Regions from separate parts of the Ruminococcus sp. RTP21484sp1_RTP21277st1_D2_RTP21277_210401 genome, predicted to be linked through region 1. Evidence: predicted binding sites of a transcription regulator. Region 1 holds the regulator's gene; each other region holds the start of a gene.
The links. The regulator LexA, encoded in region 1, represses DNA repair genes until DNA is damaged. The targets are predictions, from matches to a motif close to CNAACANNTGTTNG.
Positions count from the first base shown of each region.

Region 2: the regulator LexA is predicted to act here: its motif matches at 6,993-7,006, upstream of uvrA (excinuclease ABC subunit UvrA).
Region 3: the regulator LexA is predicted to act here: its motif matches at 1,206-1,219, upstream of AB5706_RS04195 (DNA polymerase Y family protein).

Region 1 is NZ_JBCOMJ010000039.1:382-10,731, forward strand. It holds gene rplU (50S ribosomal protein L21) at 1-139, shown strand, start outside; gene AB5706_RS20180 (ribosomal-processing cysteine protease Prp) at 152-475, shown strand; gene rpmA (50S ribosomal protein L27) at 481-768, shown strand; gene obgE (GTPase ObgE) at 832-2,124, shown strand; gene yhbY (ribosome assembly RNA-binding protein YhbY) at 2,161-2,454, shown strand; gene nadD (nicotinate-nucleotide adenylyltransferase) at 2,438-3,073, shown strand; gene yqeK (bis(5'-nucleosyl)-tetraphosphatase (symmetrical) YqeK) at 3,076-3,681, shown strand; gene rsfS (ribosome silencing factor) at 3,876-4,244, shown strand; gene lexA (transcriptional repressor LexA) at 4,313-4,933, opposite strand; gene AB5706_RS20220 (HlyD family efflux transporter periplasmic adaptor subunit) at 5,327-6,742, shown strand; gene AB5706_RS20225 (YggS family pyridoxal phosphate-dependent enzyme) at 6,777-7,481, shown strand; gene AB5706_RS20230 (cell division protein SepF) at 7,497-8,126, shown strand; gene AB5706_RS20235 (RNA-binding protein) at 8,132-8,884, shown strand; gene aroB (3-dehydroquinate synthase) at 8,914-10,005, shown strand; gene lspA (signal peptidase II) at 10,012-10,350, shown strand, end outside.
Region 2 is NZ_JBCOMJ010000010.1:80,862-91,211, reverse strand. It holds gene AB5706_RS08880 (ComF family protein) at 1-450, opposite strand, end outside; gene recD2 (SF1B family DNA helicase RecD2) at 347-2,623, opposite strand; gene mreB (rod shape-determining protein) at 2,843-3,832, opposite strand; gene uvrA (excinuclease ABC subunit UvrA) at 4,043-6,880, opposite strand; gene hemW (radical SAM family heme chaperone HemW) at 7,040-8,176, opposite strand; gene AB5706_RS08855 (hypothetical protein) at 8,233-8,664, opposite strand; gene lepA (translation elongation factor 4) at 8,766-10,350, opposite strand, start outside.
Region 3 is NZ_JBCOMJ010000004.1:54,039-64,388, forward strand. It holds partial or broken gene AB5706_RS04190 (transposase) at 1-202, shown strand, start outside; gene AB5706_RS04195 (DNA polymerase Y family protein) at 360-923, opposite strand; gene AB5706_RS04200 (arsenate reductase ArsC) at 1,228-1,626, opposite strand; gene AB5706_RS04205 (thymidine kinase) at 1,652-2,308, opposite strand; gene AB5706_RS04210 (DUF1848 domain-containing protein) at 2,371-3,303, opposite strand; gene AB5706_RS04215 (pyridoxamine 5'-phosphate oxidase family protein) at 3,348-3,827, opposite strand; gene AB5706_RS04220 (TetR/AcrR family transcriptional regulator) at 4,725-5,258, opposite strand; gene AB5706_RS04225 (hypothetical protein) at 5,265-5,756, shown strand; gene eutJ (ethanolamine utilization protein EutJ) at 5,916-6,746, shown strand; gene AB5706_RS04235 (autorepressor SdpR family transcription factor) at 7,104-7,397, shown strand; gene AB5706_RS04240 (SdpI family protein) at 7,579-8,406, shown strand; gene AB5706_RS04245 (DUF1897 domain-containing protein) at 8,510-8,983, opposite strand; gene AB5706_RS23050 (DUF6444 domain-containing protein) at 9,026-9,409, opposite strand; gene AB5706_RS04260 (DUF3786 domain-containing protein) at 9,692-10,330, shown strand; gene AB5706_RS04265 (hypothetical protein) at 10,317-10,350, shown strand, end outside.

The DNA.
Region 1 (10,350 bases):
TGTTACCGCTTCTGTAGTTGAGAACGGAAAGGCTAAAAAAGTCATCGTTTACAAGTACAAGAGAAAAACTGGATATCACAAGAAAAACGGTCACAGACAGCAGTACACCAAAGTTAAAATCGAAAAGATCAACGCTTAATCAGGTGCTGTTATGATCAATATTACAGTTAAGAAGAGAAAAGGCTCTTATCTGGATTTTCTGTCCAAAGGACATGCAGGCTATGCCGAAGAGGGACAGGATATTGTATGTGCTGCCGTATCAGCCTTGATCATTACTACTGTGAATTCTCTTGAGAAATTTACGGAAGAGCAACTTGAAGCGGAAGCGGATGAGGGATATGTATCCATCCATTTTAAAACAAATCCGAATACTGAGCGCGGGAAACTGCTTATGGATTCCCTGATTCTTGGATTAACAGAAATTGAGCATAGTTATAACAATCGATATTTGACAGTAAGAGTCAAGGAGGTGTAACAACAATGATGAAGATGAACCTTCAGTTATTCGCACATAAAAAAGGAGTTGGTTCCACAAAGAACGGTCGTGATTCCGAGTCCAAGAGATTAGGTGCGAAGAGAGCAGACGGACAGTTTGTTAAAGCCGGCAACATCCTTTACAGACAGCGCGGAACTAAGATCCATGCAGGCGAGAACGTAGGATGCGGAAAAGACTATACATTATTTGCACTGACCGATGGTGTTGTAAGATTCACCAGAAAAGGCCGCGATAAGAAACAGGTTTCTATCGTACCAGTAGAGGCAGAGTAATTCGTAGAGCAGGAGGCTTCAAATCTATAAAGGTTTGGAGCCTTTTCTTATAAAGGAGATTTAATGTTCGCAGACAGAGCTACCATATATATCCGTTCCGGTAAGGGCGGCGACGGCCATGTAAGCTTCCGCAGGGAAAAATATGTACCTGACGGCGGTCCGGATGGCGGCGACGGCGGCAAGGGCGGAGACGTCATTTTTGAAGTTGACGAGGGACAGAATACCCTCGGTGATTACCGTCATAAAAGAAAATATAAGGCAGAAGACGGTCAGGAGGGCGGCAAAAAGCGCTGCCACGGTGCCGACGGTGCCGACATTATATTAAAGGTACCGGAAGGTACTGTTATCATGGAGGCTGAATCCCGTAAGGTAATTGCAGACATGTCCGGTGACAATCGTCGTCAGATTGTTCTGCGCGGTGGACGCGGCGGTAAGGGAAATCAGCATTATGCAACCCCTACCATGCAGGTTCCCAAATATGCCCAGCCTGGACAGCCTTTTCAGGAGCTTGAAGTGCTTCTGGAGCTAAAGGTGATTGCAGATGTAGGACTGGTAGGTTTTCCTAATGTTGGTAAATCTACATTTCTCTCACGTGTTACAAATGCGAAACCGAAAATTGCCAACTATCATTTCACAACCTTAAGCCCGAACCTTGGTGTTGTAGATACTGAGAATGGCGGTTTTATCATCGCAGATATCCCTGGACTGATCGAAGGTGCTTCTGAAGGAGTCGGTCTTGGTCATGAGTTCCTTCGCCATATTGAGCGTACCAGAGTTCTGGTGCACATTGTGGATGCAGCTTCCACAGAGGGACGAGATCCTATTGATGATATTTATAAGATTACCAAAGAACTGGAGAAATACAATCCGGAAATTGCAAAGCGTCCTCAGGTAATTGCAGCCAATAAAGTGGACTGTATTTTTGACGACGGTCAAGAGAATCCTGTAGACAGACTTCGCAAAGAATTTGAACCAAAAGGTATCAAAGTATATCCCATTTCTGCAGTTACCGGACAGGGTGTACGCGAGCTTCTTTTCCATATCAAGGAACTTCTGGACAGTTGTCCGAAGAAAGCAATCGTATTCGAGCAGGAATTCTTCCCAGAAGATATGCTGATCAATGAGAGCCTTCCATTTACCGTACAGGTTGATGAGGAAGATCCCTCTGTATTTATCGTAGAAGGACCACGTATCGAGAAAATGCTTGGTTATACCAATCTGGATTCTGAGAAAGGCTTCGCCTTTTTCCAGCGTTTCCTGAAAGAGGGCGGCATTCTGGATGAACTGGAAAACGCCGGTATTCAGGAGGGTGATACGGTTCGTATGTATGGATTTGAATTTGATTATTATAAATAAATAGCAGCTATTCAGCAGGTATTCAGGAGATAAATTATGACAAGTAAGCAAAGAGCATATTTAAAAAGTCTGGCAATGAAAATGGATGCCATTATCCAGCTTGGCAAGGGCGGTCTTACACCAGAAAACACCAAGGCTGTTGACGAAGCACTTGCAGCGAGAGAGCTGATTAAAATCAGTGTGCTTCAGAACTGTCTGGAGGATCCTAAGGAAATGGCACAGGTTCTTGCAGAGCGCACCCATTCCCAGGTTGTACAGGTGATCGGTAAGAAGATCGTATTATACCGCGAAGGTAAAAAAGAGAAAAAGAAAATTGAACTGCCAAAATAATCGAAAAAAAATCGGGATCATGGGCGGTACCTTTGATCCCATCCATATGGGACATCTGATCCTGGGTGAGCAGAGCTATGAGCAATTCCAGCTGGATAAGGTTCTGTTTATGCCTTCCGGCAACCCGCCTCATAAACGGGACCGTGCTGGCAGAGCCTCTGATAACCAGCGTGTGGATATGGTCCGGCTTGCAATTGAAGATAATCCCCATTTTGAGTTGTCTCTTGCAGAAATGCACGAGACCGGGTATACCTATACCTATCGCACTCTGGAAGAGCTAAAAGAATACAATCCGGACACAGACTATTATTTTATCATTGGTGCAGATTCTCTTTTTGCTTTTGACGAATGGATGGAACCAGAGCGGATCTGTCGGGCCTGTACTCTTGTGGTGGCTGTCCGGGATCATGCGTCCTACGCTGAACTGAATCGGGAAATCCAGCGTCTTTCTGCAAGGTACAACGGAAATTTTGCCCTTTTGGATACTATGAATATTGATGTGTCCAGTCATCAGATCCGTCAGTGGATTTCAGAAGAAAAAAGTCTGAAATATTACGTCCCGGATAAGGTGATTTCTTACATGAAAGAGAATGGAATTTACAGAAAGAAGGAAGTCTGACCATGGCAGATTACGATTTTGCAAAAATTGAAAAAAAACTTTCCAAATACCTGGATGAGGATCGTTTCCAGCATACCATGGGCGTTATGTACACCAGCGCATGTCTGGCTATGGTCCATGGATATGATATCAAAGATGCACAGGTGTCCGGTCTTCTTCACGATTGCGCCAAATGCATTCCCAATAAGAAAAAACTGAAGATGTGCAGCGAACACAATATTCCGGTTTCCGATTTTGAGAGAAGTCACCCGTTTCTTCTCCACTCCCGTCTTGGAGCTTATATTGCTCACGAGAAATATGGGATTGACGATCAGGAGATTCTTTCTGCCATCAATTATCACACAACTGGCAGACGTGAAATGAGTCTTCTTGAAAAGATTATTTATATTGCAGATTATATTGAGCCCATGCGTTATAAAGCAAGCCGTTTACCGGAAATTCGCAAACTTGCGTTTGAAGACCTGGATGAGTGTATGTATGAGATCCTAAAAGATACCCTGGAGTATCTGGAAGAAGATTCTGCCGATGATATTGAGCCAACTTCCAAGGAGGCTTATATTTATTATAAAGAATTGCATAATAAGCGTAATAACGTATCTGATAATTAATACTCCGCATATACTGGCGAATATTTTTACTATTTACAATTAACATTCTACGAGATGCGAGATATTTCGCACGAGCGAAGGCCAGGTACCACCTGACAGAGGATATTATTTCACTTTTAAAGCCTTTTGTTCTCGCAGGAATTTAAAATAATATTAGGTCAGTATAAGCATTATTAAGAAAGGAGCAGATCAGAATGAGTACAGTAAGTACAGAGAAAATGATGGCACAGATTGCCTGCAAGGCAATTGATGATAAAAAGGGACAGGATATTAAGATAATTGATATTCATAATGTTTCTGTAATTGCAGATTATTTCGTAATCGCAAGCGGTACAAACTCCAATCAGGTTCAGGCGATCGTCGATAATGTGGAGGAGCAGCTTGGACGCGCTGGCTTTGAGGCGAAGCAGATTGAGGGAAACCGCAATTCCAGCTGGATTCTCATGGATTACGGCGATGTGATCGTGCATGTGTTTGATGAGGAAAACCGACTTTTCTATGATCTGGAGAGAATCTGGAGAGATGGAAAGGTTCTGGAGATGGATGCGTTTTTAGAGAAATAAAAAAGTCCCCTTTGGTAAACAATTGTCTGGAAACAGCAATTGTTTGCTAAAGGGGAAATTTTTTATGACTATTGGTAAAAACGCATGACACCAAATACTTTACCCAGAATCTGGATTTCTCCTGTAATGATAATGGGATCCATAGTGTCATTCTCTGGCTGAAGGCGGTAGTAGCCCTTCTCCTTATAGAAGGTCTTCACTGTGGCAGAGTCCTCTACCAGGGCAACTACAATGTCGCCATTATCGGCAGTAGGCTGCTGCTTTACCAGGACCTGATCACCATCAAAGATTCCTGCATTGATCATGCTGTCGCCTTTTACCTTCAGCATGAAGCTCTGTTCATTGGGCATAAATTCTGCCGGGATGGGAAAATAGCCATCTACATTCTCTACAGCCAGAATAGGCTGTCCGGCGGCTACGGTGCCTACAATCGGAACATTGACCACTTCACGGCGGACAAGATTGAAATTGTCATCTATGATCTCTATAGCTCTCGGCTTCGTGGCGTCGCGGCGGATGTATCCGTTCTTCTCAAGAGCTTCCAGATGGGCATGAACAGATGATGTAGACTTCAGATTTACAGCTTCACAAATCTCACGAACTGCTGGCGGGAATCCGCGGTTCAGAATCTCACTTTTAATATATTCTAAAATTTCCTGCTGTTTTTTGCTGATTTTACCATATGTCATAAGAGTTTTCCTCCGAAATTCATTCAACTTTTTCTTATCATACCATATTTTTCTTAATTAAGCAAACAGATATTCTGAAAATATGTTCGTTTTTTGATATGCAGGCTGTTCACAGCTTCCAGCTTTGTTCACGTTACTGTTCACTCCGTTCACAGTAACGCGCTTCGCGATGCACAGAAATCATGCTTTGCATGATTTCGCGCCACAACTCTCGGGTTTTCTGTGAACTTTGTTCACAAAAACACCTCGCGGAACGTTACCAGTGAACAGTAACTTGTTCATACACTTTCACACACTTTTCGTTTTCTTTTCCTTGTGTTCACCGGCAAAAAATGGTACAATTGTTTGGTATGAAAATTCAGAGCCCGACTCAAAAACAAAGGGGGAATCCGCTTGTCCGAGAAGAAATCTAACAAGCCTGGCAAAATGACAGGACTTTTTGTCCAGTTAAAGAACATATTCGGACTGAATATTGCCACCGTTGCTTTTGGTGTATTGTTATTATATATGATTTTTACTGCCTTTTTACTTGTAACCTCCACACATATCGAATCTTACCAGGTTACCACAGGTCCTTTGTCACGAAACGAAACCTACACTGGTATTTCTCTTCGGGAAGAGAGTGTTTTTAAGGCAGAATCCTCCGGTTATGTGAATTATTATGCCCGGGAGGGAAGTAAGATCAATGCCAACGGTGCTGTTTACGGATTAAGTTCCGGAAAAATTGCAGAAACCAAGTCTGCATTGACTGCTGATGAACTGGAGAAGATCCGCAGTTCTATGCTCAGCTTTTCCAAAGGATTTTCCGGAAGTAAATTTAACAACACCTACAGTTTTAAGAACCAGCTGGAGGGAAGCATCCTTCAGTATGAGGGAATTTCCACTGACGGGAATGCAGATTCACAAGTAGTGACCATCGGTGGACAGAATATCTGTAAAGCCCAGGAAGACGGCATTATCCTCTATTCTATGGACGGCTATGAGAATAAGACTGTGGAGAACATTACAGCAGCAGATTTTGACCAGACTTCTTACCATGAAACGGATCTGAAGACATCCGAAAAGGTGCAGGCCGGAGATAACATTTATACAAATATTACCAGCGAATTATGGAGCCTGATCATTCCATTAAGCGACAAACAGGTCGCCAAGCTGGAAGGACGTTCCACCATTCGTGTGAAATTTCTCAAGGATGATATGACACAGAGCGGCGATTTTTCCATCATAAAAATCGATGGTAACAAATATGGAAAAATTGACTTCAGCCGCGGTCTGATCCGCTATGCATCTGACCGTTTTCTGGATATTGAGCTGGTTACCAATACAGTAACCGGTCTTAAGATTCCCCTTTCCGCTATTGAATCCAAGGATTTTTACGTAATTCCGGCAGAATATGCCACGACTGATCCTGACAGCGGAAGTGTAGGCTTTAACAAGATTTCCAAAGATTCCAGCGGAAATAACGTAAGAACCTTTATCAATGCTACAATCTACGGTAAAGTTAAAATTGAATCAGATGATGATTCTGCTGATGAAGCTTACAATTATTACGTGGATAGAAGCGCTTTTAGGGAAGGAGATGCTATTGTAAAAGATGACTCTAACCAGCGCTTTATTGTGGGCGAAACAGATTCTCTGGAAGGCGTTTACTGCATCAATCAAGGGTATGCGGTATTCCGTCAGGTAGATATACTGGATCAGAATGAAGAATATGCCATTATTTCCAGTAATACATCCTACGGACTTTCCCGCTATGACCGCATTGCCAGAGACTCCTCCCAGGTAAAAGAACAGGATATTCTCTACTAAGTTTAACATATACTATTTTTAAGGAGGCTTATAAATGTTAGCTGAAAATTTACAGCAGGTAAATGCAAATATTGAAAAAGCCTGTGCTGCTGTTTCCCGTGACCCAGGTGAAGTCACATTGGTGGCAGTAAGTAAGACCAAACCGGTCTCCATGCTTCAGGAGGCGTATGATGCCGGTGCGCGTGTTTTTGGAGAAAATAAAGTTCAGGAGATCATGGATAAATATGACCAGCTGCCATCAGATATCCAGTGGCACATGATCGGTCATCTGCAGCGCAATAAAGTAAAATATATTATTGACAAGGTTGCCATGATTCACTCGGTAGATTCCCTTCGCCTTGCCCAGACCATTGAGCAGGAAGCTGCAAAGAAAGATCTTGTTATGCCAATTCTGCTGGAAGTTAATGTAGCAGAGGAAGAAAGCAAATTCGGATTAACGACGAATGAGGTGCTTCCTCTTCTTGAGAAAATCAGCATATTTTCCCATATAAAAGTGATGGGACTTATGACCATTGCCCCATTTGTGAAAAATCCAGAAGAAAATCGTGAAGTTTTTCGCACATTGAAGAAATTAAGTGTTGACATTAGTGCAAAAAACATTAATAATGTTAACATGAGTGTTCTGAGTATGGGTATGACCGGAGATTATCAGGTTGCTGTCCAGGAAGGCTCAACCATGGTACGTGTGGGAACCGGTATTTTTGGTGAACGAAATTATGCCACACGGCAAGAAGATTAAGATTGGAGATTGAAAATGAGCGTTTTTGATAAATTATTAGATTCTATTAAACTGAATGATGACGATTATGATGAAGATAATTATTTAGATGAGGATCTGATGGATGATGACGAGGGGGATTTCTTGGATGACGATCCCATGGATGACAAGCCTAAGAAGAAATTCTTCGAGAAATTCGGTCGTAAGAAAGAGGATGATTTGGCTGACGAAGATACTTCCTTTGACGAAGAACCTGTACATACAGCAGCACCAAAGACTGCTGCCAAGGCTCCTGTGAAACAGCCAGCTGAGAAGCAACGCCCTGTAGCTTCTTCCAAAATCACTCCGATGAGAAGCAGCCGTCGTGCTAATCAGGCTTCTTCTATGGAGGTTTGTGTGATCAAACCAGCTTCCATGGAGGACACCCGGGAGATTGCAGACACACTTCTTGACAATGCAACTGTAATTCTGAATCTGGAGGGTATTGATGTAGAACTTGCACAGCGTATTATTGATTTTGCATCTGGCGCATGTTATTCCCTGAATGGTTCCCTTCAGAAGATTTCCAGCTACATCTTCGTACTTGGTCCCTCTTCTGTAGATATCACTGGTGATCTTCAGAATATTCTTGGCGGCGCTACACCTTCTGTAAGAGCCGGTTATTGATTTTTATGGATAAGGATGAATTTTTACTTAAGAGAATCCGGGAGCTGGCAAATCTCTCTTACCAGAGAGATATTGTCACCTTTACGGATTTTCTTAACTTAAACGAACAAAATATGCTTGCTTCCCTTAAGCTTCATCAGATGGGCGTAGAGGTAAAGCTTTTCGGTGGCTATGAGCATGCAGAACGGCAGATGGCAGCTTTTTTCCCCGGAGGCCTTGGTTTTACCTGGGATTATCCTATTGACTGCCTGAAAATAGAGCCCAAGGCTCTTCGTTTTTCTGAGGAGCTTGGACATAGAGATTATCTTGGAGCGCTCTTGAATCTTGGAGTTGACCGCAGTGTAGTTGGTGATATCCTCATCAAGGATAAAGAAGCCTGGTTTTTCTGCCTTCATAAAATGTCTGACTTTTTTATCGATAATCTTATTCGGGTAAAACATACTACCGTGCTGGTTTCCAAAGTAGAGCAGGCAGAAGAGATTCCGGAACCTGAATTTAAAATGATAAATGGTACCTGCGCTTCTGTAAGGCTGGATGCTCTCATCGGGCTGGCTTTTCAGACGTCCAGAAGCAGCATGGTTTCTTTTATTGAAAGCGGTCTTGTGTTTGTAAACGGCAAACTGATCACCTCCAATGGATATGAGCCAAAAGAAGGAGATATTATTTCCGTTCGCGGCAAAGGACGATTTATCTATGATGGTGTATCCAGACAGACAAAGAAAGGACGCCTTGGTGTCCGCATTCGAAAATACGTATAAACAATAATACATTTGGAGAGGATTTAACTATGGCAGAAGAAAAATTACTTGTAAAACGTGACGGGGAGTTCTGTTATCCCATTTATTTTGAAAATGACTTTTCTTTTCTTTCACAGGCCTTAACAGACGAAGGTCTTGCCGGGAAAAGCATGTGTATTGTTTCAGATTCTACAGTAGCACCTCTCTATGCAGACCAGGTGAAGGCAGAGCTTTTGAAAGTGACCGATCATGTATGCCAGTTCACTTTCCCCGCCGGAGAAGCACACAAGAATCTTGATACCGTACAGGATCTTTTCCAGTGCCTTATTAAGAATGGGCTTGACCGCAAAAGTCTGGTGGTTGCTCTTGGAGGCGGAGTAACAGGAGACTTATCCGGCTTCGGTGCTGCAGCCTATCTTCGGGGAATTGATTTTATCCAGATCCCTACCACGCTTCTGGCGCAGGTTGACAGCAGCGTAGGCGGTAAAACTGGCGTTGATTTCAGACAGTTTAAAAATATGGTAGGCGCTTTTCATCAGCCCCGCCTGGTTTATATGAATATGGCCACCTTACAATCCCTCCCTGAGCGCGAATTTGGCTGTGGAATGGGTGAAATTCTAAAGACCGGACTAATTTGCGATAAAGACTTTTTCGACTTTGTATGCGCAAATTACAAGATTATCCGCACTATGGATCCAGAAATGCTTGCCGTTATGATCCGAAAATGCTGTGCCATCAAAGCCGGGGTTGTAGAGCGGGATCCCAAGGAACAGGGAGAGCGTGCTCTTCTTAATCTTGGCCACACCATAGGACATGCAGTCGAAAAGCTGATGAACTTTAACCTTCTCCATGGTCAGTGTGTGGGAATCGGACTTGTTGCCGCAGCTGCCATTTCCAGGGAAAGAGGTCTCCTCACAAATGCTGAATATGAACAGATCTGCCATAGCCTTAAGCTTTACGACCTGCCTTTGTACGTGGAAGGACTTTCTCCCAGAGACATTCTTGCAGCTACCAAAAAGGACAAAAAAATGGAACAGGGACAGATTAAATTTATTCTTATGGATGGTCTTGGAAAGAGTTTTATTGACAAAACAGTTACAGATCAGGAGCTTCTTGTGGGAATTCACGCCATCTGCAGGTAATCTATTATGGAAAATAAAACAGCTTCAAACTACAATGATCTTCCACTAAAAGCACCTAAATTAAAAGCAATTCTGCTTATCCTTTTTCTGGTTCTTCTGGATCAGGGAACAAAGTATTTTGCAATCAGGTATCTGAGAGGAACCTCCGGGATTACTCTTATTGATGATGTGTTAAACCTTCGTTACCTTGAAAACAGAGGCATGGCATTTGGCCTTCTCCAGAATAAGATTCTTTTTCTGGTGCTTACCTGTATTGTGTTTTTTGTGGCTATTATATATCTTTTTATAAAAGCACCTGCAACTGTTTATTACAGACCACTGCTTTATACAGCGGCAATTGTGTTC
Region 2 (10,350 bases), on a different contig from region 1:
TTGATTAAACCCTCTTATGCGCTGCTTTCTTCTATGAAGCGGAACCGGAATGATTATCTGCGGCTTCCATAATGCAAGCATATCTTTTCCGTAGATATACAATGCTTTTCCATAAAAGCGGCTGTATTCCTGACAACCAAAATATTTATATTTCATTATAGAGTATCTCATCCGGTCATCATAGAGAAAAATCCCGCGTCCCTGGTCAAAAGCGCCTGGATGGGCGCCGCAGTCCCTGCAGTATTCTTCATCTCCATTTACCGGTTTTCCGCATTTGTAACACCGTGGCCCCGATACAGGTCTTAAATCTCCGGCACAGTCCAGACAGATCAACTGATGGCTGTTCCTAAGAATCCTGTGACACAGAGGACACCGTCTTGGATACAACAGATCCAGAAAGTTCCTGTATCCTTGCCCAAAGAGAGCTGTAACGTTTCTGCTGCTTCTCATTGCGGATCATCTCCCCGAAAGTCTCCTCACTTCCAACTACAGTAACACATTTCCTGGCTCTTGTAACACCTGTATACAAAAGATTGCGGTTCATCAGCATCTTGGGGCCGGAAAGGAGCGGCAGAATAACTGCCGGATATTCTGAGCCCTGGGATTTATGTATGGTTATAGCATAGGCAAGTTCCAATTCTTCCAGCTGCTTAAAAGAATAGTCAGCGAAACGTCCATCCTCAAATTCCACAGTGGCAGTCTCTGCAAATTCATTGATTTCCTTCAGAATGCCAGTATCTCCATTAAATACGCCCACCCCTTCTTCTACAGGAATTCCGTATTTCCCCCGGACTTCCCATTCCAGCTGATAGTTGTTCCGAATCTGCATAACCTTGTCTCCCTCACGGAAAAGCCGTTCTCCAATTTCTTTCTCTTTTTTACCTGATTCTGGTGGATTCAGGTATCTCTGTAAGATCTGGTTCATCCTCTCTACGCCCAGAAGCCCCTTTCGCATTGGAGTCAGAACCTGTATTTCAAAAGGTCTTGCATCCACATACTTCGGCAGTTTCTCCTGAATCAGTGCGATGACCACGCGGATAATAATATCGGCATCATATCTCTTCAGGAAAAAGAAATCGCGGCTTTTGTTATCAAGGGAAACCTGCTCTCCGTTATGGATCTTGTGTGCATTTACTACAATATCACTGTGAGAGGCCTGCCTGAAAATTTTCTTCAGTTCTACTACTGGAAAAACGCCGCTTTGAATAATATCCCGCAGCACATTTCCAGGACCTACACTTGGCAGCTGGTTCTCATCTCCTACCAGAATGATCCTGGTTCCCGCAGTCACCGCAAGAAGCAGTGAATGCATAAGAAAAATATCCACCATAGACATCTCATCAATAATGATTACATCTGTATCCAGCGGATTCTCTGCATTCCGTTCAAAATGAACACCCTGAGACTCTCTGCCATCCTCATCCGGCACACCGTTCAATTCCAGAAGCCGATGTATTGTCTGTGCTTCATAACCTGTAGCTTCTGTCATTCGCTTGGCTGCGCGTCCTGTAGGTGCTGCCAGACGAAGAGTTGCGCCTTCGCCCTCGAAAAAACGAATAATTGCATTGATCGTGGTAGTTTTACCGGTACCTGGTCCTCCTGTAAGTACAAAAAGGCCATTTCCAGCAGCCTCTACAACAGCCTTCTTCTGCATTTCCTCCAAAACAGTACCTGTTTCTTTCTCAATCTGGGCAATTCTTCGCTCCATCATCTGCTCATTCTGTGGATAACGGATATTTAATTCAGTGAGCATTCTTGCTGTATTCAGTTCCAAGCGGTAATACTGGCTTGGATAAACCAGTACCTCTCTGTCATTCTCTTTTAAAACAACATTCCGGTCAATTGCCATATCCATCAGATGTTTCTCCATATAAGAAACATCTACCTGAAGCAGCTGGGAAGCTCTGTCAAACAGTTCGTCCTTCGGAAGATATACATGTCCTTCCCCTGAAGCTTGGAGAAGAGTATACATCATACCGCTGCGGATCCTGTAATCTGAATCTGCATGTATACCAATACGTGACGCAATGGTGTCTGCAATTTTAAAGCCAACTCCCGAGATATCATCTGCCAGACGATAGGGATTCTCCTGAAGCACACTGTATACGGACTGACCATATTTCTGATATATCTTTGCTCCAAGATTCAGGGAAATGCCATATTTCTGCAGAAACATCATGGCTTTTCGCATATCTGCCTTCTCAGTCACCTGTACTGCAATCTCTCTGGCTTTCTTCTCACTGATTCCCTTGACTTCCGCCAGCCTTTCCGGTTCTTCTTCCACTATTCTAAGGGTATCCTCGCCAAAACACCGCACAATTCTGGCAGCAAGTGCTGCACCTACCCCTTTAATCGCTCCGGAACCCAGATAACGTTCCATAGCCTGGGTGTCCTCTGGTGCCTTTTCCGCATAAGACTGGATATTAAATTGTCTGCCGTATATATGATGCTGGGAAAACTGTCCCTCAGCTTCAATGGTCACACCCTGTGTAACGTCAGGAAATGTTCCTACACAAGTCAGCTCTTCCTCTGAATCCGCGGTCTTAAGAACCATAACTGTATATCCATTTTCATCATTACGGAATATGACATGATCTATATAGCCTGTAACTTTCTCACTCATTTGTTCTTCTCCTGCCGCCAGCACTAACCAAAGGGCACTGCTAGAATGTGTTTGAAGAAGTATTCCCGCAATCTGCACGCCCCACTTTGCAGAAAGCCTTTTTCAAACACGCTCTAGAACGCAGTACCCTTTTCATTATAGTTTACATAATATTTTATCTTTTGCAAAACAGAATAGCCAAATTATATGTTACTGTTTACGCTTTTCAAAGCAATCAGATTATTCTTCCATCCTGGTAATTACTTCCGCATATTTACCGGTTCCCACCACAACCGCAGACATAGCATCCTGCACAGTCAGAGTGCTTACGCCGGTCTTCTGCTCAATGAGGGTGTCCATTCCATGGAGCAATGCTCCGCCACCTGTGAGAACAATTCCTCTGTCTACAATATCTGCAGCCAGTTCCGGCGGAGTTTTCTCAAGCACTCCGTGCACAGTCTCCACAATCTGATTGGTAGCATCCCTCAATGCAATACGGATTTCTTCTGAAGTCAGAGTTACAACCTTGGGAAGTCCGGTGATCACATTTCTGCCTTTTACCTCCAGCATCCGCGGAGATGCTTCCTGGCAGGCAGTTCCGATTTTTATTTTTATGTTCTCAGCGGCCTCTTCCCCAATAAAAAGGCTGTGATTTTTTCTCACATAGCTCATGATTGCCTGGTCGAAATTATCTCCGGCAACCTTTACGGAAGCAGACACAACAGAGCCAGCCATGGAAATCACGGCAACATCAGTGGTTCCGCCTCCTATATCCACGATCAGATTACCAAAAGGCTTCGTCACATCTACTCCGGCACCAATTGCAGCTGCAATCGGCTCTTCCACAAGAAACACTTCCCTTGCTCCGGCCTGATAAGTAGCTTCCTCTACTGCCTTTCTTTCAATCTCTGTGGTTCCGCTGGGGATACAGATACTGATTCTAGGCTTTCGAAAAGCATGGCGACCCATTGCCTTGGAAATGAAATACTTCAGCATCTTCTCCATAACCGTATAATCTACGATCACTCCCTGGCGGATTGGCCGGATTACTTCCATATTTGATGAAACATGTCCGGTCATCTGTCTGGCTTCCTCACCGATTGCTTTTATTTTCTCTGAGTTCTTATCATAAACCACTACAGACGGCTCACTGACTACCAGCCCCCGTCCAGTGGAATATACCTGACTGTTTCTGGTTCCCAGGTCAATTCCAATATCACTGGCAGGCATTAAATTCCCCTTTCTCTCAAAACACTTTATCACACTTTCTCTGCAAGAATTGTGCCGTAAATGATTACCATTCACATTCCGAACTGTAATCATAAACACCACATTCTGCAGATGTGACTTTATAATTGTCTCATAGATTTTTCATAATTAATAGTCTTCGTACCATTATAAACAAAAATGCTTCAATTGGAAAGAGGTTTATTATCAGAATCACTTCAAATATTTCGCAACATAACGTCCTGTATAAGAAGCTGGATTCTTCGCCACTTCTTCAGGTGTTCCCTTGGCAACAACTGTTCCCCCGCCATCTCCGCCTTCCGGTCCGATATCAATTATATAATCAGCGGTCTTGATCACGTCCAGATTGTGTTCAATTACAACAACCGTATTTCCACCATCCGAAAGTCGACGCAAAATCTCCACCAGTTTCTGAACATCTGCAAAATGCAATCCGGTGGTAGGCTCATCCAGAATATAAATAGTCTTACCTGTACTGCGCTTACTCAGCTCTGCAGCCAGCTTAATACGCTGTGCTTCTCCGCCGGAAAGAGTGGTGGAAGGCTGTCCGAGACGAATATAAGAAAGACCGACATCATATAAGGTCTCTATCTTCCTTCTGATGGATGGAACGTTCTCAAAGAACGTCATTGCCTCCTCAACTGTCATATTCAGTACATCGTAGATGCTCTTATCCTTATACTTCACTTCCAGAGTTTCCCGATTATAGCGCTTACCCTTGCAAACTTCACAAGGGACATAAACATCTGGCAGGAAGTGCATTTCAATTTTAATAATACCATCACCACTGCAGGCTTCACAGCGTCCGCCTTTTACATTAAAGCTGAAGCGCCCTTTCTTATACCCCTTTGCCTTGGCATCTGCTGTAGCAGCAAAAAGATCTCTGATCTGGTCAAACACGCCTGTATAAGTAGCAGGATTAGATCTTGGTGTACGGCCAATTGGAGACTGGTCAATGGCAATTACCTTATCCAACTGGTCTATTCCAATAATTTCATCATGCTTTCCCGGGATCACGCGGGCCCTGTTCAGATCCCTTGCAAGATGTTTGTAAAGGATTTCATTGATCAGAGAACTCTTTCCTGACCCGGAAACACCTGTAATGCAGGTCATAATTCCAAGAGGAATATCCACGTCTATATGTTTGAGATTATTCTCTGCCGCCCCCTTAACAGTCAGATAACCGGTAGGTTCCTTTCGTACTTCCGGAACCGGGATTTTCAGTTTTCCGCTGAGATATGCTCCTGTAATGGACTTCGGATTCTGCATAAGTTCCTCAGCAGTGCCCATTCCAACAAGCTGTCCACCATGTTCTCCTGCGCCGGGTCCGATATCTACAATACAGTCCGCTGCGCGCATGGTATCCTCATCATGTTCAACCACTATAAGACTGTTTCCCAGGTCTCTTAAGTGCATCAAAGCACCAAGAAGTTTATCATTATCCCTCTGATGCAGACCAATACTTGGCTCATCCAGAATATAGGCAACCCCGACAAGGCCGGAACCGATCTGGGTAGCAAGACGGATTCTCTGTGCCTCTCCGCCAGACAGAGTACCAGTGGCACGTGCCAGGGAAAGGTACTCCAGACCTACATCTGCCAGGAACCCCACTCTGGCTCTGATCTCCTTTAGTATCTGCTTTCCAATAAGCTGCTGCTGCGGAGACAGCTGCATTTCTGCCAGAAATCTCTTCAGTTTATCAATGGACATATTGGTAATTTCATAAATATTCTTATCCGCTACCGTAACCGCAAGTGACTCCTTCTTCAGTCGCTGACCCTTACATGCTTTACATGGAGTGATCTGCATAAAGCTCTCGTATTCCTGTTTCATAGATTCAGAGCCAGTCTCTTTATAGCGCTGTTCCACATTCCTTATAAGGCCTGGAAAAGCCACATCATAAACACCCTCTCCGCGCTGTCCCTTATAATAAACCTTCACAGAATGTCCGCCTGTGCCGTATAGAATAATATCCTGTATCTTCTTGGGATAATCTTTAAAAGGTGTATCCAGATCAAAACCGTATTCCCTGCAAAGGGCATTCAGAATAGCATTGGTAAAACTGCTCTTATCTGTGCAAGACTGCCAGCCCATCACTACAATAGCCCCTTCAGAAATGCTCAGAGACTTATCCGGGATCATAAGATCCGGGTCAAATTCCATCTTATAACCAAGGCCAAGACACTCCGGGCAGGCCCCAAATGGGTTATTAAATGAAAAACTTCTTGGCTCGATCTCATCAATACTGACTCCACAATCCGGACAGGAAAAGCTCTGGCTGAAATTCATATAATCTCCGTCCATTGTATCCACCACAGCCAATCCGTCAGCCAGATTCAATACTGTCTCAAGAGAATCTGTAAGTCTTTTCTCAATTCCAGGCTTCACGATCAGACGGTCTACAATAATGGCAATCGTATGTTTAATATTCTTATCCAGGGTAATCTCCTCAGAAAGTTCATACACATTTCCATCGATTTCCGCACGTACATAACCGCTGCGTCTGGCCTGATCCAGTAATTTCGCATGGGTACCCTTGCGTCCTCGTACTACCGGTGCAAGAAGCTGGATCTTGGTGCGCTCCGGCAATTCCATAATCTGATCCACCATCTGGTCTACTGTCTGCTTGGCGATCACCTTGCCGCATTTCGGACAATGTGGAATACCAACACGGGCGTATAAAAGACGGAAATAATCATAAATTTCTGTCACCGTTCCTACTGTGGATCTGGGATTGCGGTTAGTAGACTTCTGGTCAATAGAAATAGCCGGTGGAAGTCCCTCTATGCTCTCCACATCTGGCTTCTCCATCTGGCCAAGGAACTGTCTGGCATAGGAAGACAGAGATTCCATATATCTTCTCTGCCCTTCTGCATAGATCGTATCAAATGCCAGTGAAGACTTTCCTGATCCGCTTAAGCCGGTAAGAACTACAAACTTATCTCTGGGAATATCCACACTGAGATTCTTCAGGTTATTCTCATTGGCTCCTCTGATTCTGATAAACTGTTTCTTATTCTCTGCTGCCATCTGTTCCTCCATTTCTTAACCGGAAAGCACCGGCTGTAACTCCCTGTATCCTGATCTGATCCGGAATCCTCCGGCTCAGACATTTCTTAATGTGTTCTTCAAGAATATCACAAGAACATTTGTTCGTCAACCATTTCTAAATTCTTTTTTCACCAAAACTTACAGCAAAAAATCTGCCATCACTGCATTACTCACATGAACGCCTTCTCTTGATAAAAATATCCTGCCGCTTTCTTCCAACAGCAGTCCCTGTTTCTTATATTTTTTCAGAACTTCTCCATATATATTCTCTATTACAGTGCCGAAATACTCCTGAAATTCCTTTTTGGACACACCCTGTGTCATACGAAGTCCAAGAAACATAAACTCTGCCATCTCATCTTCTCTTGTAAGAAGTTCCCTGTTTTTTCGAATTTTTTCTGGTGCACTGCTGTTTTTCAGATATTCCTGCATATCGGAAGTATTGGAAAAACGTTCCTTTCCCAATAAGGAAGCCGCTCCAAGCCCAAGCCCCAGATAATCCTTTCTCTGCCAGTATCCTTCATTATGTCTGCATTCACACCCTGCTTTTGCATAGTTGGAAATCTCATACTGATGATAGCCATACTCTTTCAGAACTACAGCAACATCTTCATACATGCGGTACTCCGTATCTTCATCAGGCAAATCCAGCTTTTTTCTGGAAAAAGGGGTGCCCTCTTCAATAATAAGACTGTATGCCGAAATGTGCTCCGGGCCAAGTGCCGCCACCATCCGAAGGTTCTCTATCCAACCTTCATAACACTGTCCCGGAATGGCAAACATCAGATCCACATTTATATTGGAAAAGCCAGCCTCTCTTGCCATCTGAAAGCTTTCCAGAAACTGTGCATAATTATGAATTCTTCCAAGCATAGCCAGTTCCTTATTGTTTGGCGACTGTAAGCCAATGCTGATCCGGTTAATTCCGTATTTTCTGTAAATAGAAAGTTTCTCAGGCGTCAATGTTCCAGGATTTGCTTCAATCGTTACCTCCGCATCCGCCGAAAACAAAAAATAATCTCTCAGCCCCTGTAAAAGCTTTTCCATTACATCACATTCCGGCACAGAAGGTGTTCCCCCGCCAATGAAAACTGTATCTACCGGACGTTTTTTCAGATTCTTTGAAACCGTCTCCATTTCCCGTAAAAGTGCATAAATATAAGCTTCCTGCCCGGCCCTGGTAGAGGGACCTGACAGGAAGTCACAATAATCACATTTCTTTATGCAAAACGGGATGTGAAGGTACAATTCCAAACCATTCTTCTTTGTTCCCATTCTGATTTTCTCCACATTGTTTATTTTCTTCTGTTTACAATGCTGTTTCTGTAAAATTAATCTCCACTACCGGTCTCAGTTTCTTCATCTGTTGAATTTCCAGTAGCATCACTGCCGCTGTCAGACGAATCTGCAGCAGTCTGCTCTTCTGAAGAGCCGCTCTTACTGCTGCCTGCAGCCTTTCCCTCTTCTTTTTGAACCAGATACTCATTCACCATAGTCACGCTTCCGCTTTGCGCTACCGCATCTTTATTTACCTGGCGAGGTACCGGCGTAGGTGTTGCTGTAGGGATCGGCGTGATCTTCATTACGCCCTGCGACTCTGCGTCTGGTGCTTTCACCGTTTTCTTCCCACATGCACAGCTGCCTGCAAAAATTACGATCACCAGCAGGATCACTGTCAAAATCCCGCCCTTGATCCACTGTTCCCTGTCTTTTTTATAACTTCTCTTTATTCTTCTTATCAAAATACGTATCTTAGCTTTCATCGGATACCTCCGCGTCTGATGCCAGCTGGCATATATCTTATGTCAATCAGTCACACTCAGACACCTTTATTTGTTGCTTTTCACCACAGGATTGACAACAATTAATTTTCATCCAGTTTCAGTACGCTCATAAATGCTTTCTGCGGAATCTCTACGTTTCCAACCTGGCGCATTCTCTTCTTACCTTCCTTCTGTTTTTCCAGAAGTTTCTTCTTACGAGAAATATCACCGCCGTAGCACTTGGCAAGAACATCTTTACGCATAGCCTTAACCGTCTCTCTGGCAATGATTTTGCTTCCGATTGCGGCCTGGATTGGAATTTCAAAGAGCTGACGCGGAATCTCATCTTTCAGCTTCTCGCACATCTTGCGGCCTCTTTCATAAGAAGTATCTGCATGCACAATAAAAGAAAGGGCATCCACTTCTTCTTTATTTACCAGAATATCCAGTTTCACAAGCTCACTTCTCTCATAACCACAAAGTTCGTAATCCAGAGACGCATATCCTCTGGAACGAGATTTCAGGGCATCAAAGAAATCGTAAATAATCTCATTCAATGGAAGCTTATATTTCAGAAGAGCTCGTGTCTCTTCCATATATTCCATGCCAAGATACTGACCACGGCGCTCCTGGCAAAGATCCATAATGGCACCGATAAATTCTGTAGTTACCATAATCTCAGCATTCACGATTGGCTCTTCCATATATTCGATCTCAGATGGATCTGGAAGATTGGTCGGATTTGTCAGATCAATCACTTCGCCGTTTGTCTTGTGTACTTTGTAAATAACGCTTGGAGCTGTAGTAACAAGATCCAGGTCATATTCACGTTCCAGACGTTCCTGAATGATTTCCAGATGAAGCAATCCAAGAAATCCGCAGCGGAAACCAAATCCAAGAGCAACAGATGTCTCCGGCTCATAGAATAAAGAGGCGTCATTTAACTGCAGTTTCTCCAAAGCATCACGAAGATCCCCGTATTTCGCTCCGTCAGCCGGATAAAGGCCGCAGTAAACCATTGGATTTACTTTCTTATATCCAGGCAAAGCCTCCTCACATGGACGGTTATTGTCCGTAATAGTATCACCAACACGAGTGTCTCTTACGTTCTTAATGCTGGCGGTAATATAACCTACCATTCCAGCTGTCAGTTCCTCACATGGAATAAACTGCCCAGCTCCAAAATACCCAACTTCCACAACTTCTGCCACAAATCCAGTGGCCATCATACGGATGGTTGTGCCTTTGCGGACTTTTCCATCTACCATTCGGCAGAAAACAATGGCACCCTTATAAGAATCATAAATGGAGTCAAAAATAAGCGCCTTCAGCGGTGCATCCGGATTTCCTGCAGGTGCCGGGATCTTAGCCACTACCTGCTCCAGAACCTGATCTACATTCAGACCTGTTTTTGCAGAAATCTGCGGTGCGTCCTGGGCTTCAAGTCCAATCACATCCTCAATTTCATTGATAACACGCTCTGGCTCTGCACTTGGAAGATCAACCTTATTGATTACTGGAATAACCTCAAGATCATGATCCAGTGCCATATAAACATTTGCCAGCGTCTGCGCTTCAATTCCCTGTGCAGCGTCAACTACAAGGATGGCACCGTCGCAGGCTGCAAGGCTTCGTGAAACTTCATAGTTAAAATCCACATGTCCAGGTGTATCGATCAGATTGAAA
Region 3 (10,350 bases), on a different contig from region 1:
GGGCACAATTGGAGGACGGGCACCCCGTCAGAAGAGGGATGTTAAACGCCGTCGTTTACGCACAGTTATCAGCAACCTGATTATGATGGCAGGACATATAACCATGCATGCACGCCAGTTGATAACCGGCCTCGGAAGAAGCAACATCTGGCGACATATATTTTCTGATATCTGTCAGAAATATGCTGTCACAAACTCATAAGTAACAAAGCAATTTTATAGCAGGCTTATTTCGTGTACCCTTTTTTGCCCAGTGACTGCTTTTGTTCCCGGTGCTGATACAGAAAAAGCCACAGAAGTATGCTCACATCATGAAACAAACTTACCTTTGGAAGATTGGTTCTCTTAAAGAATGAACTTCACGGATTCAGGTTAGTTGCTAAGTCTCTTGGTGTGGTGGTACTGTTACCAATGGACTTAATGGGAGCCGCATAGCCTTCTGGTTCAACAGGAGAATCATCCCAGCCATTTGCAAAGGAATATAAGACCAGTCCCATCTTCCCGAACAGTCGTTCCAGGAAATCTGGATCTGACGTTGCAATTTTCCCAATGGTTTTGATCCCATAACGGTTTAACATCGTTCTGGTAGATCTTCCGACATACAAAAGGTTAGCTGCAGGAAGATTCCAGACGATACTCTGGTAATTTTCTTTATGAAATTGGGTGATCGCATCTGGTTTTTTATAATCGCTTCCAAGCTTAGCAAAAATCTTATTCCACGAAATCCCGATACTGACTGTGATCCCCAATTCCTTTTTTACACGGCTTCTAATCTCATCTGCAATCTTTTTTTCATCCCCTTTTAAGGCGGTACTTCCAGTCACATCCAGCCACGCTTCATCACATCCATAAGGCTCCACCAGATCGGTATACTCTCCATAAATCTCCTGCAGCATGGAAGAAAACTGTAGATAAAGCTCCATTCTGGGCGGAACAACAACCAGATCCGGACAGGCACTTCTTTACCCCCTTTTGCGTAGCAGTATAATTTGCTGTCAGAACAATCCCACGTCTGGATGCCTGATACGCTTTAATCGCAGGCTTGTTCAAAACTCTGGACCAGTACGCAGCGATCTGGTAATGTGCAGACCCACATACAGCCTCCATGTGATATGATTTCTTCTGGTATTCCACACCTTTCCATGATTATTGGCAGACGTCTTGGTATCCAGATTATCAAGCATGCTTCATCTATCTGTTCCTATCAAAATATCGTTTTGCAAGTTATCAAGACGCATTCTTCTTTAATTCAAGGATTTTCTTCCTGATTTCTTCTATAACTAATTTAAACGCCTCATCGTTTTTTCCCGTTGGATCTTCCAGTCCCCAGTTATCGTCAAAAGGCCTGTCAATAAACGGACACCCTACATTGCATCCCATGGAAATCACGATATCAGGAGTTGGAATATCGCGAATCAGTTTGCTGTACTGACCATCTGCTTCCATATCTATTCCATATGACGTTTTCATAATCCGGACTGCATCCTGATTGATCTGCGGTTTTGTCTCTGTGCCGGCAGAATAGCTTTCAAATATATCAGATGCCAGATGCTTTCCAAATGCTTCTGCTATCTGGCTGCGGCATGAATTATGGACACAGATAAAAGCTGCCTTTTTCTTACTCATAGAAGAGTCCCCTTTCTCTTATATCTTACTCCTTTTCCATAATTTTACAGTTCCTCCTGGTGCTCGTTTCATTTTCTGCTCCAGCTTCTTTCCATAATTTTCCTTCTTTGTAGTGCTTCCGGCAAAGCGCCACATAGCTTTCATTGGAGCCAAGCATGATCTGCGCACCCTCCCGTACAATTTCTCCATTTGCATACCGGGTATTACACTGTGCACGTTTTCCACACCAACAGACAGTCGGTACTTCCTCAATGACATCTGCAATCTCCATCAGACGTCTGGAGCCAGGAAATAAGCGGTTGCGGAAATCGGTGCGCAGTCCATAGCAGATCACTGGAATATTATAAAAATCCACAAGGTCGGACAAAGTGTCTATTTCCGCTTCCGAAAGGAACTGCGCTTCATCCACCAGAACTGCATCCACTTTCTTTCCCTGATACCGGTATTCTGTATTTTCTTTTTTCCAGATCGTAGAGATCTCTTTTAAAAATTCATCCACGTATTCTGCTGAAGCAGATAATCCCATACGAGACTGGATCTTGCGTTCTCCATCCCGGCTGTCTGTTCTTGGTTTTAACAAAACGGCATACTGACCGCGCTCTTCGTAGTTATAACGGACCATTAGTATGTTTGCTGATTTCGAGCTTCCCATTGCTCCGTAGCGGAAATATAATTTTGCCATTTTCAGACTCTCCTTATGCTCAGTGTTCTTTCAAAAGCTTTTCCATATAGCTTTTCCTTCTATCAATCAAATTTCAGAACCAGTTGTCCGTCGATCCAGCTTTTCTGATCCGCCTGATGTATTTTATCATCCGCTTTTAAATTTCCAATCAAAAACGGGGATTTCGGATCATGCAAAGCATAATTCTGACGAACCGTTTTGGTATCGTAATTAGCATAACAATATTTGCATCCATGAAGGCAGGTATTATATGCTCCAATATCATTTCCCATAAAACAGGCACATTCTTTCCGTAGTGGCTGCTTTTTCGGTATATCCAGCGTGGTATGGAGGGCTTTTTCGTATGTTTCCTGTGTCATACAGCCATTGCAATCTGCCCCATAACAGGCTAATTCTGTTCCTTCTCCACAGGGATATACTTTCATTCCATGTGCCGCGGCTATCTGTATCATGGTTTTCCCAAGTGACAGACGTTTTTCTTTTGGTACAGCTTGGGCTTCCGGAAAATTTCTTCTCACTTTCTGGTACAGGTCGATGAAACTGATCACGCAGGTATGGGTATAGCCCTCAAGGGCCTGTGCGATCTGTGTAAACTTTTGGATATGGACCTCTGGCGTATAAGTCTCATTCAGGAATATAGGGTCATAACGCCATCCCATGGAATCCGGTCCTGTAATCTCAGCCAGTTGCCGAAATGTATCTATTACCGCTTCTACATCTGGAACCAGAGGCTCTATTTCTTTTCCATAAGGGGTAATGGTAACGAACCAGTACATTCCATATGTTTTCAGTAAATCCATGTGTGAAAGCATAGGCGCCGGATTTTTCGAGCAGAACGCAATCAGATCTACCACAGAAGGCGAAAAGGTATATCTTGTTACCTGCTGCGGCTGATATGGATTCCGAACCATCACGTAGCCCTCTTTTATCCGGTTACACAGCCATTCCGAATAAAACGCCGGGATATCCGTCCGCATACCGGTCTGAATAATCATAAATGTGTTCCCTTCTTTTTTATGTCAGCAAACTCTCTTACATATTATTTCTCATTTACAAGCTTCCCTGTCATATGCTCAATTCTGATTGCAAATAGCTGGACACGGCTTCTTGCAGAACCATTCATTTCTTTTTCTACTTCTTCTACTGTAGGGTAATATTTTTCTGCCAGTTTTCGAAGACGGTCTTCTATAATCTTGATATCTGTGATAAGTTCTGCTTTTCCAAACACAACAACACTTGTGGCATTCCACTCCCAGTGCCCTTCTTTTTTGAAACCCTGGTTCCAGGTTGTCAGACACACTTTATTACATTTCTGGATTGCATCCATCTTGTGTCCTTCTCTGGCTCCATGAAAATAAATCGTATGATCAGCCTCTTCATAGTAAAAATTAATTGGAATGGTATAGGGATACCCTTCATCACCAATTACAGAAAAAGCAGCTCTTTTTTCATCTTTTAATATTTTTTTACATTCATCTTGTGAAACCTGTTGCTTAAATCTTCTCATCTCGCGAAACATAAGATATCCTCCTGCCAATTATTTTGCTTTTCAATGGAATCTCATTTTTTAGATTACATTTTGATTAAGGCAAACTCCATTTTTCATCTATATAGATTACCAGACAATTCAATTGGAAAGAATCACATTCAGAGCAGTTCCAGTTTTTCTCAGAATTGCTCTTTTTGTTTGCTCTGAATCTGATACTTTCCTAATGAATTGTACCATATGCAAATAGAATTTACAAACATTTGTTCTGCTTATTTTCAAAAAATAGTGCGCCTAGCTCATCACTGAAGTAACGAGAATGCGACGCACAGTTTTTCAAAACTTTATCCATATGTTTTCCCTGTAACTTTCCAAAAATATTTGAAAAGGGACTGTTTCCAGCCCCTTAATTTCTGTAAATTTCCTTACAGATATGAACAACATGACAATTTGTGCCCCGGATATCTTTAATCTGCATACCACGATGGTTCATTTATATACCGAATAGTTCTTCTCCAGGAGCATGTCTCGCACTTAAAGCATCCCATTTCGGTTCTTCCATCGCTATATTCAACACGTCGCTCCTCATGTGGTTCAATTGTTCTATGAGTGAAGCAGAAATGCTCTTTATTATTTATTGATTGTCCGTCACACTGGATAATTATATCTAAAAAGTTTACAGCTTCTGTAATGTCTTTAAATCCATTAATTTCCTCAGGTTCAGGATCCTTAAAGAGTAAAATACGTGGCATTTATTTCTTTGTCTATTACTTCTTTATGGCCTGTTGCCTTCACTGCTTTCTGTGCTGCAAATACTGCACCGCAGATTTCACAGTATCTTACTTCCGTTAATCCATCTTCTGTGCAGGTCGCTGCTACTTCTGACAGGTTTTTGTCAGTCCTTTTATACTTATATAATTTTCAAAATATTTACTTTTCTGCCAAAACTGCTTCAAATCCTTCTTCTGCTTTTCTTACTGTGTCTTCTATGATTTTCTCTGCAATTGGTTTCAGATCCATTTTTAAGATCTGACCTATTACTTCCTCTTGTTTGGCTTCCGGTACTTTATATAAGGTAAAGCAGCATTTCAGTAATCTTCTTAATTTATTCTCCATGGTAAAATAGAGGTCGCATTTTTTTGCCATAAATCCTCTGGTGATTCCGGCAGAGGCAATGTCCATTTCATAAAAATCTTTCAATTCTGCTTCTTTTATATATTGTGAAAAAATATGCTGAATCTTCTGCGCCGTGCTCATATAAATATATTCTGAAGTAGTAGGAAGAGAATATCCTACCACATATAATTCCCTCAACGGTTCTGACAATTCGGCTATGTACATCTGTATCGAAACTTCTACTCCATAGACAAGCAACGGATCCGGAGTTTCCCCTAATAATTTCTCCGCCTTATCAAACTGGCTTCCAAACATTGTTTTGACCAGGGTAAGCAGCAAGGTATTCACAAGTATATGCGAAGCAGTAATGTTCCGTATCAGGATATGCTTGCATTGGTGGAAAGGCATTTTTCTGTACTCAGGCAAAATTCTATGCGGTACTACTCTATATTCACGGAAAAAGGGCTGCTGGATCTTTTCAACAGCAATGTTATTGTAGATTTACCGCCTCAGTTTGTACCTCCTCTTGAGCACGAAGACATTCTTGCCATGCTCAGGCAGCTGCGGTCAGATATTGCAAAGGATAATATTTGTGGCCTTATCACCCGCCCGACACAGCTGAAACTTCCTGACTATCTGTCCATTTCTGTCAGTGCGCAAAACAAGATTAATATTTACCCGACAAACGCTTTTTTATTTGGCACATATTGTTGTAATATTCATATTTCAGACGAATCATTGTGCCGGATCTTTCAGGATTTCGTTCAGTCACTGCCAGGAAGTCCTATGGTATATTCAAAGGAGGACTGTTTAAAGCTACTGGATCAGCTTACTTTGCCATTTTAATTTACGCCGGCAATGAGCCATATTCCGGGCAAAATTATTGTTTTTTCGCCTTTTTTCATATATAATAAATACATTATCGCTGCGAATCACTGCAAAATATGAATGTATCAGTACACTGATTCACAGCTTCCAGATTTATTAGAAATGGAGTGTTCGGATATGGAACTAAAAAACAGAACTTTATCAAATTTTGCAGAACTGGTACGCACTGGTGAATGTAAAAAATTCAGAGGGCGTTTGAAGGTAGGCGTGGATCTTGGTACTGCGAACACGGTTCTTGCAGTTGTAGATAGTACGAATCGTCCTATTGCCGGTGTCTCTGCACCCTCCCATGCAATCCGTGACGGTGTTATTGTGAATTATTACGAATCTGTTCAGCTGGTTACAAAATTAAAAGAAGAACTGGAAGAAAAGCTGGGCACGGAGCTTCTCTATGCCGCTGCTGCCATTCCTCCGGGAGTTTCAGAAGGCAGTGTGAAGAGCATTGGATATGTATTGGAAGGTGCCGGTTTCGAAGTAACCAACATTGTTGACGAACCTACTGCGGCCGCTGCTGTATTAAAGATTACCGACGGTGCAGTTGTAGATGTGGGCGGCGGCACAACCGGCATCAGCATCCTCAAGGATGGCAAGGTAATCTATACGGATGACGAGGCAACTGGGGGCAGCCATATGACGATGACAGTTGCCGGTCATTACCGGATTCCCTACGAAGAGGCAGAGGTTCTGAAGACCACTCCGGAAAAAGAGAAGGAAATTTTTCCGGTTATTAAGGCAACGGTTGAAAAAATGGCATCCATTACCGAGAAATTTCTAAAAGGCTATGAGATACCTGCAGTTTATGTGGTAGGCGGCTCTGCAAGCTTTCAGGAATTTACCAGCGTGTTTGAGAAGAAGCTGAACCTTCCAGTTTACCGGCCGGTTCATCCCCTTTTGGTCACACCGCTTGGAATCGCTTATAACTGCCAGCTTCCACAAAAAGCTCACTGATTCTAATAACAAAAAGCTCTATCGTATTTTGATCTGTCCAAAAGTTAGATTTTTGGTGCTTCAAAATACGATAGAGCTTTTATGTTGCAAATAAGTGAATTTCAGTTTTCTAGTATGGCTCACGCCCTGCCAGGCATTCACTTTTCAGGAGACGTTTGACAATAATCTTCTCCGGATGGGCAAGGATGGCGGCATCAAACAGATCTGTTTCTGCAGAACAGGGAAAACCATGCTTCTGTCTTTATTTGCTACCCAGGCAGTTTTTTGAAGTAACTGGTTCTTGACACATGATATCCCTTGCATTATAATACGTTTAACAATTAGGTTAAATGTTAAATAAAGGGGTGTGATGAATTTTTGGGTATACAGGATACATTAAAAGCACTGGCAGATCCAATACGACGTGAGATTTTGAACTTATTGAAGAATGGGCGGCTTTCAGCCGGAGAAATATGCGCACATTTTTCAGTAACGGGAGCATCCATATCAAGACATCTGGCAATATTGAAGGAAGCTGATTTGATCCGAAACCAAAGAGAAGGAAAGTTTATTTATTATGAATTAAACACTTCCGTATTGGAAGATGTCATGCTGTGGATCACAAATTTGAAAGGAGCATCAGACGATGAAGGAAATGATAAAAAAATATAGAGGTTCATTAATCAGCTCTATACTGGTAATTTTTGTAGGAGTCCTGGTCGGTTTTACGAGTACACACGGTAAATGGATAAATGTATTTTTTGTAGTAACGCACTGTATATTTGTAGCAATCATATTTTATGATAACAGAAGCCGACAACAGAGCCCTAAAGTTATAGGAATGGCTATATGGATGATACCTGTTATTACATTGCTCTATAATGGCATTGCCAGATTGGTAAATACCGGGGCAGATATGGAGAACCTGTTTATGGCATTCATGTATTATGGAACAGGCTTACTGTTCATGGTTATAGGAAATTATCTGCCAAAGGTAAAACAGAACAATACGATAGGGATCCGGGTTATATGGACATTGCAGGATGAAGAAAATTGGAATGCAACTCATAGATTCAGTGGAAAACTATGGATGGCATCAGGTATTCTGTGTATGCTTTGTGGTCTTTTTGAGGAAAGTATGGCTGCTCTTGTTTTGTATATCGTAAGCATTATGGCAGCTGCAATCATCAGCATTCTCTATTCTTATCTCTTTTATAAGAAAAAGATAGCGACCGGAGAAAAATTAAAAATTCAGTATAACAAAAAAACAATTGGAGTATCAGGTATCATAGCCATTTTAACCATTATATTCGGTATATGGACGTTGTTTTTGGGAAGTATTGAGATTCGTTTCGAGGATAAAGATTTTACTATTGAGGCACAAGGCTGGAGCGATTATACAGTAGACTATACGCAGATTGACAGTATCTCATATGAAGAAAATTCATCTCAGAGCTGGAATGATTATAGAACCAATGGTTTAGGAAATCTTAAATATGCTATGGGAAATTTTAGAAATGATGTCTATGGAGATTATATCCGGTATACCCATTCATCCTGTCATTCATATGTAGTCATGAGTATAAATGGAAAAATATTGGTCGTAAATGGTGCAAATGATTCAGCGACAAAGGAAATCTATCATACTATTAGCGAAAAGATGTCAAATGAATTAGAATAACATCAGTTACAAAAAAGCTTGACCACAACAATTCTGCAAATAAAAAAGAAACTGTCGGATAATTCCAGGCAGTTTCCTTTTTTACATATATCAGATACTATATTTATTTACAATTATTTTCAATCATGTCAGCTTTTTTGTTTCTCCCCATCAGCCGATAGTATTTACACCATAATCGCAGCGATTGCAAAGGAACGATTTCTGTTCCAAGTGTCATTCGTTCCACGATTTGTTCTTTGTCAAGAGAACAATCATAAACCTTCCCTTCGCTTACAATAGAAAATCCAGCCATAACGTCAATATCTACAGAATCAATGGTGAATTCCATGAATACCTTTGTACGATACATTGGATCAGAAGCAGAAGCCGGTGCGTGAAGTTCTCCCATTTCTGATAAAATTGTTCGGACCTGTTCAGCATCATGAACAGAGACCATTAAATCAATATCATGAAATTCTGAAATAATACCTTTAAAGTACAGCAGCATAGATGCGCCTAAAGCCCACTCTATATTTGCCTCATTAAATCGATGTGCAATTTTCTGTAGTAATTCAATTTTCTTCCGTATTTCAGGCATAATACCTCCCACTTATATATTTATCTGGATAAAACATGTTTGTTACTGATTCCTACGGATCACTCTGCAAGGACTGCCTGCAGCAATCACATTGTCGGGAATACTTTTTGTTACAATACTGCCTGCTCCAATCACAACATTATCTCCGATAGTAACTCCTGGTAAAATAATAGCCCCGCCACCAATCCATACATTATTTCCAATGATAACTGGTGCTGTTTGTGTTTTACAATCATGCTTCTTAAGTCCGTCAGATAAAGGTGGCTTGGAACTGTTTTTTGAGTTTTTGTTTAACTGCTCTTTCAGTTCTCGGATGGTCTGGTTCAGACTTGTAATCTCAGCAGAAAGCTCAGCAATGCGAGCACTTTGTTCTTCGTTTTGCTTCATCAGAAAACGAACGAATTCTTCTGTGATATTAACTGGCATTCAGACCACCTTCTTTCCGCGATTTTTTATATTTCTATTGTAACGGAAATGCCGTAAAAAAACCAGTCAGACAAAAAAGATACTTCCTTAATCCAATCCTCTAACGCCAGACCCTCTACAGAACTCTCGCGTATTATTCGTTACTACTATTATCCCTCTGATCCTCATTACAGCCATTGTTCCTTTGACCTGCTATAACAAAATGGCACAAAAAGCATTGATTTTATAGACCAATTAGTCTATTCTAAAATAACTACAACAAAAATATTCTTGGAGGGGTATATGACGAAAGCTCTGACTAATTATGATAAAATAAAAATTTCTACAGCACATGTTTTCCTGCAATATAATCAGGCTACAATGATACATAAATATTCATTAGATTACAATTCTGACTGGTTATATATTACTTTTATTAACCGTACCTATCGTATTAAACGAAAAACGGGAAGTGTTCAGTGGTCAGATAATGATTTTGAAATAATTCATGAAGCCAATCACAATGAAGCAATGACTATTTATGATGTTTTATGTTATTCAAAGGATAGATGCCATCTGTCACATGAATTTATAAACATAAACAGCCTTTCCTCTGTCCGAACAGGAAATCTCTCAACGAGCAGCGGATTTTTTCAGAATACCGCTGACTTTTTTAACGGAAAAACCGTTGAATTGCGTAATGCCTGTATAGCACTTTCCGGAAAGGAACTGGAAAAAGGAGATGTTGCTTTTAAATTAAATCTTTTTCCTTTTTTGCCGATTATCATTCGTTTCTGGGAAGCTGATGATGAGTTCCCGGCAAGTCTTCAAATTCTTGCAGACAGGAATACTTTAGATTACATGCATTATGAAACGCTTATGTTTGCACTTACACATCTGTTTTCCAGACTGAACGAGGAAATGCGAAATGAAAAAAGGTGAAGAATCCAGACAACTCCTGA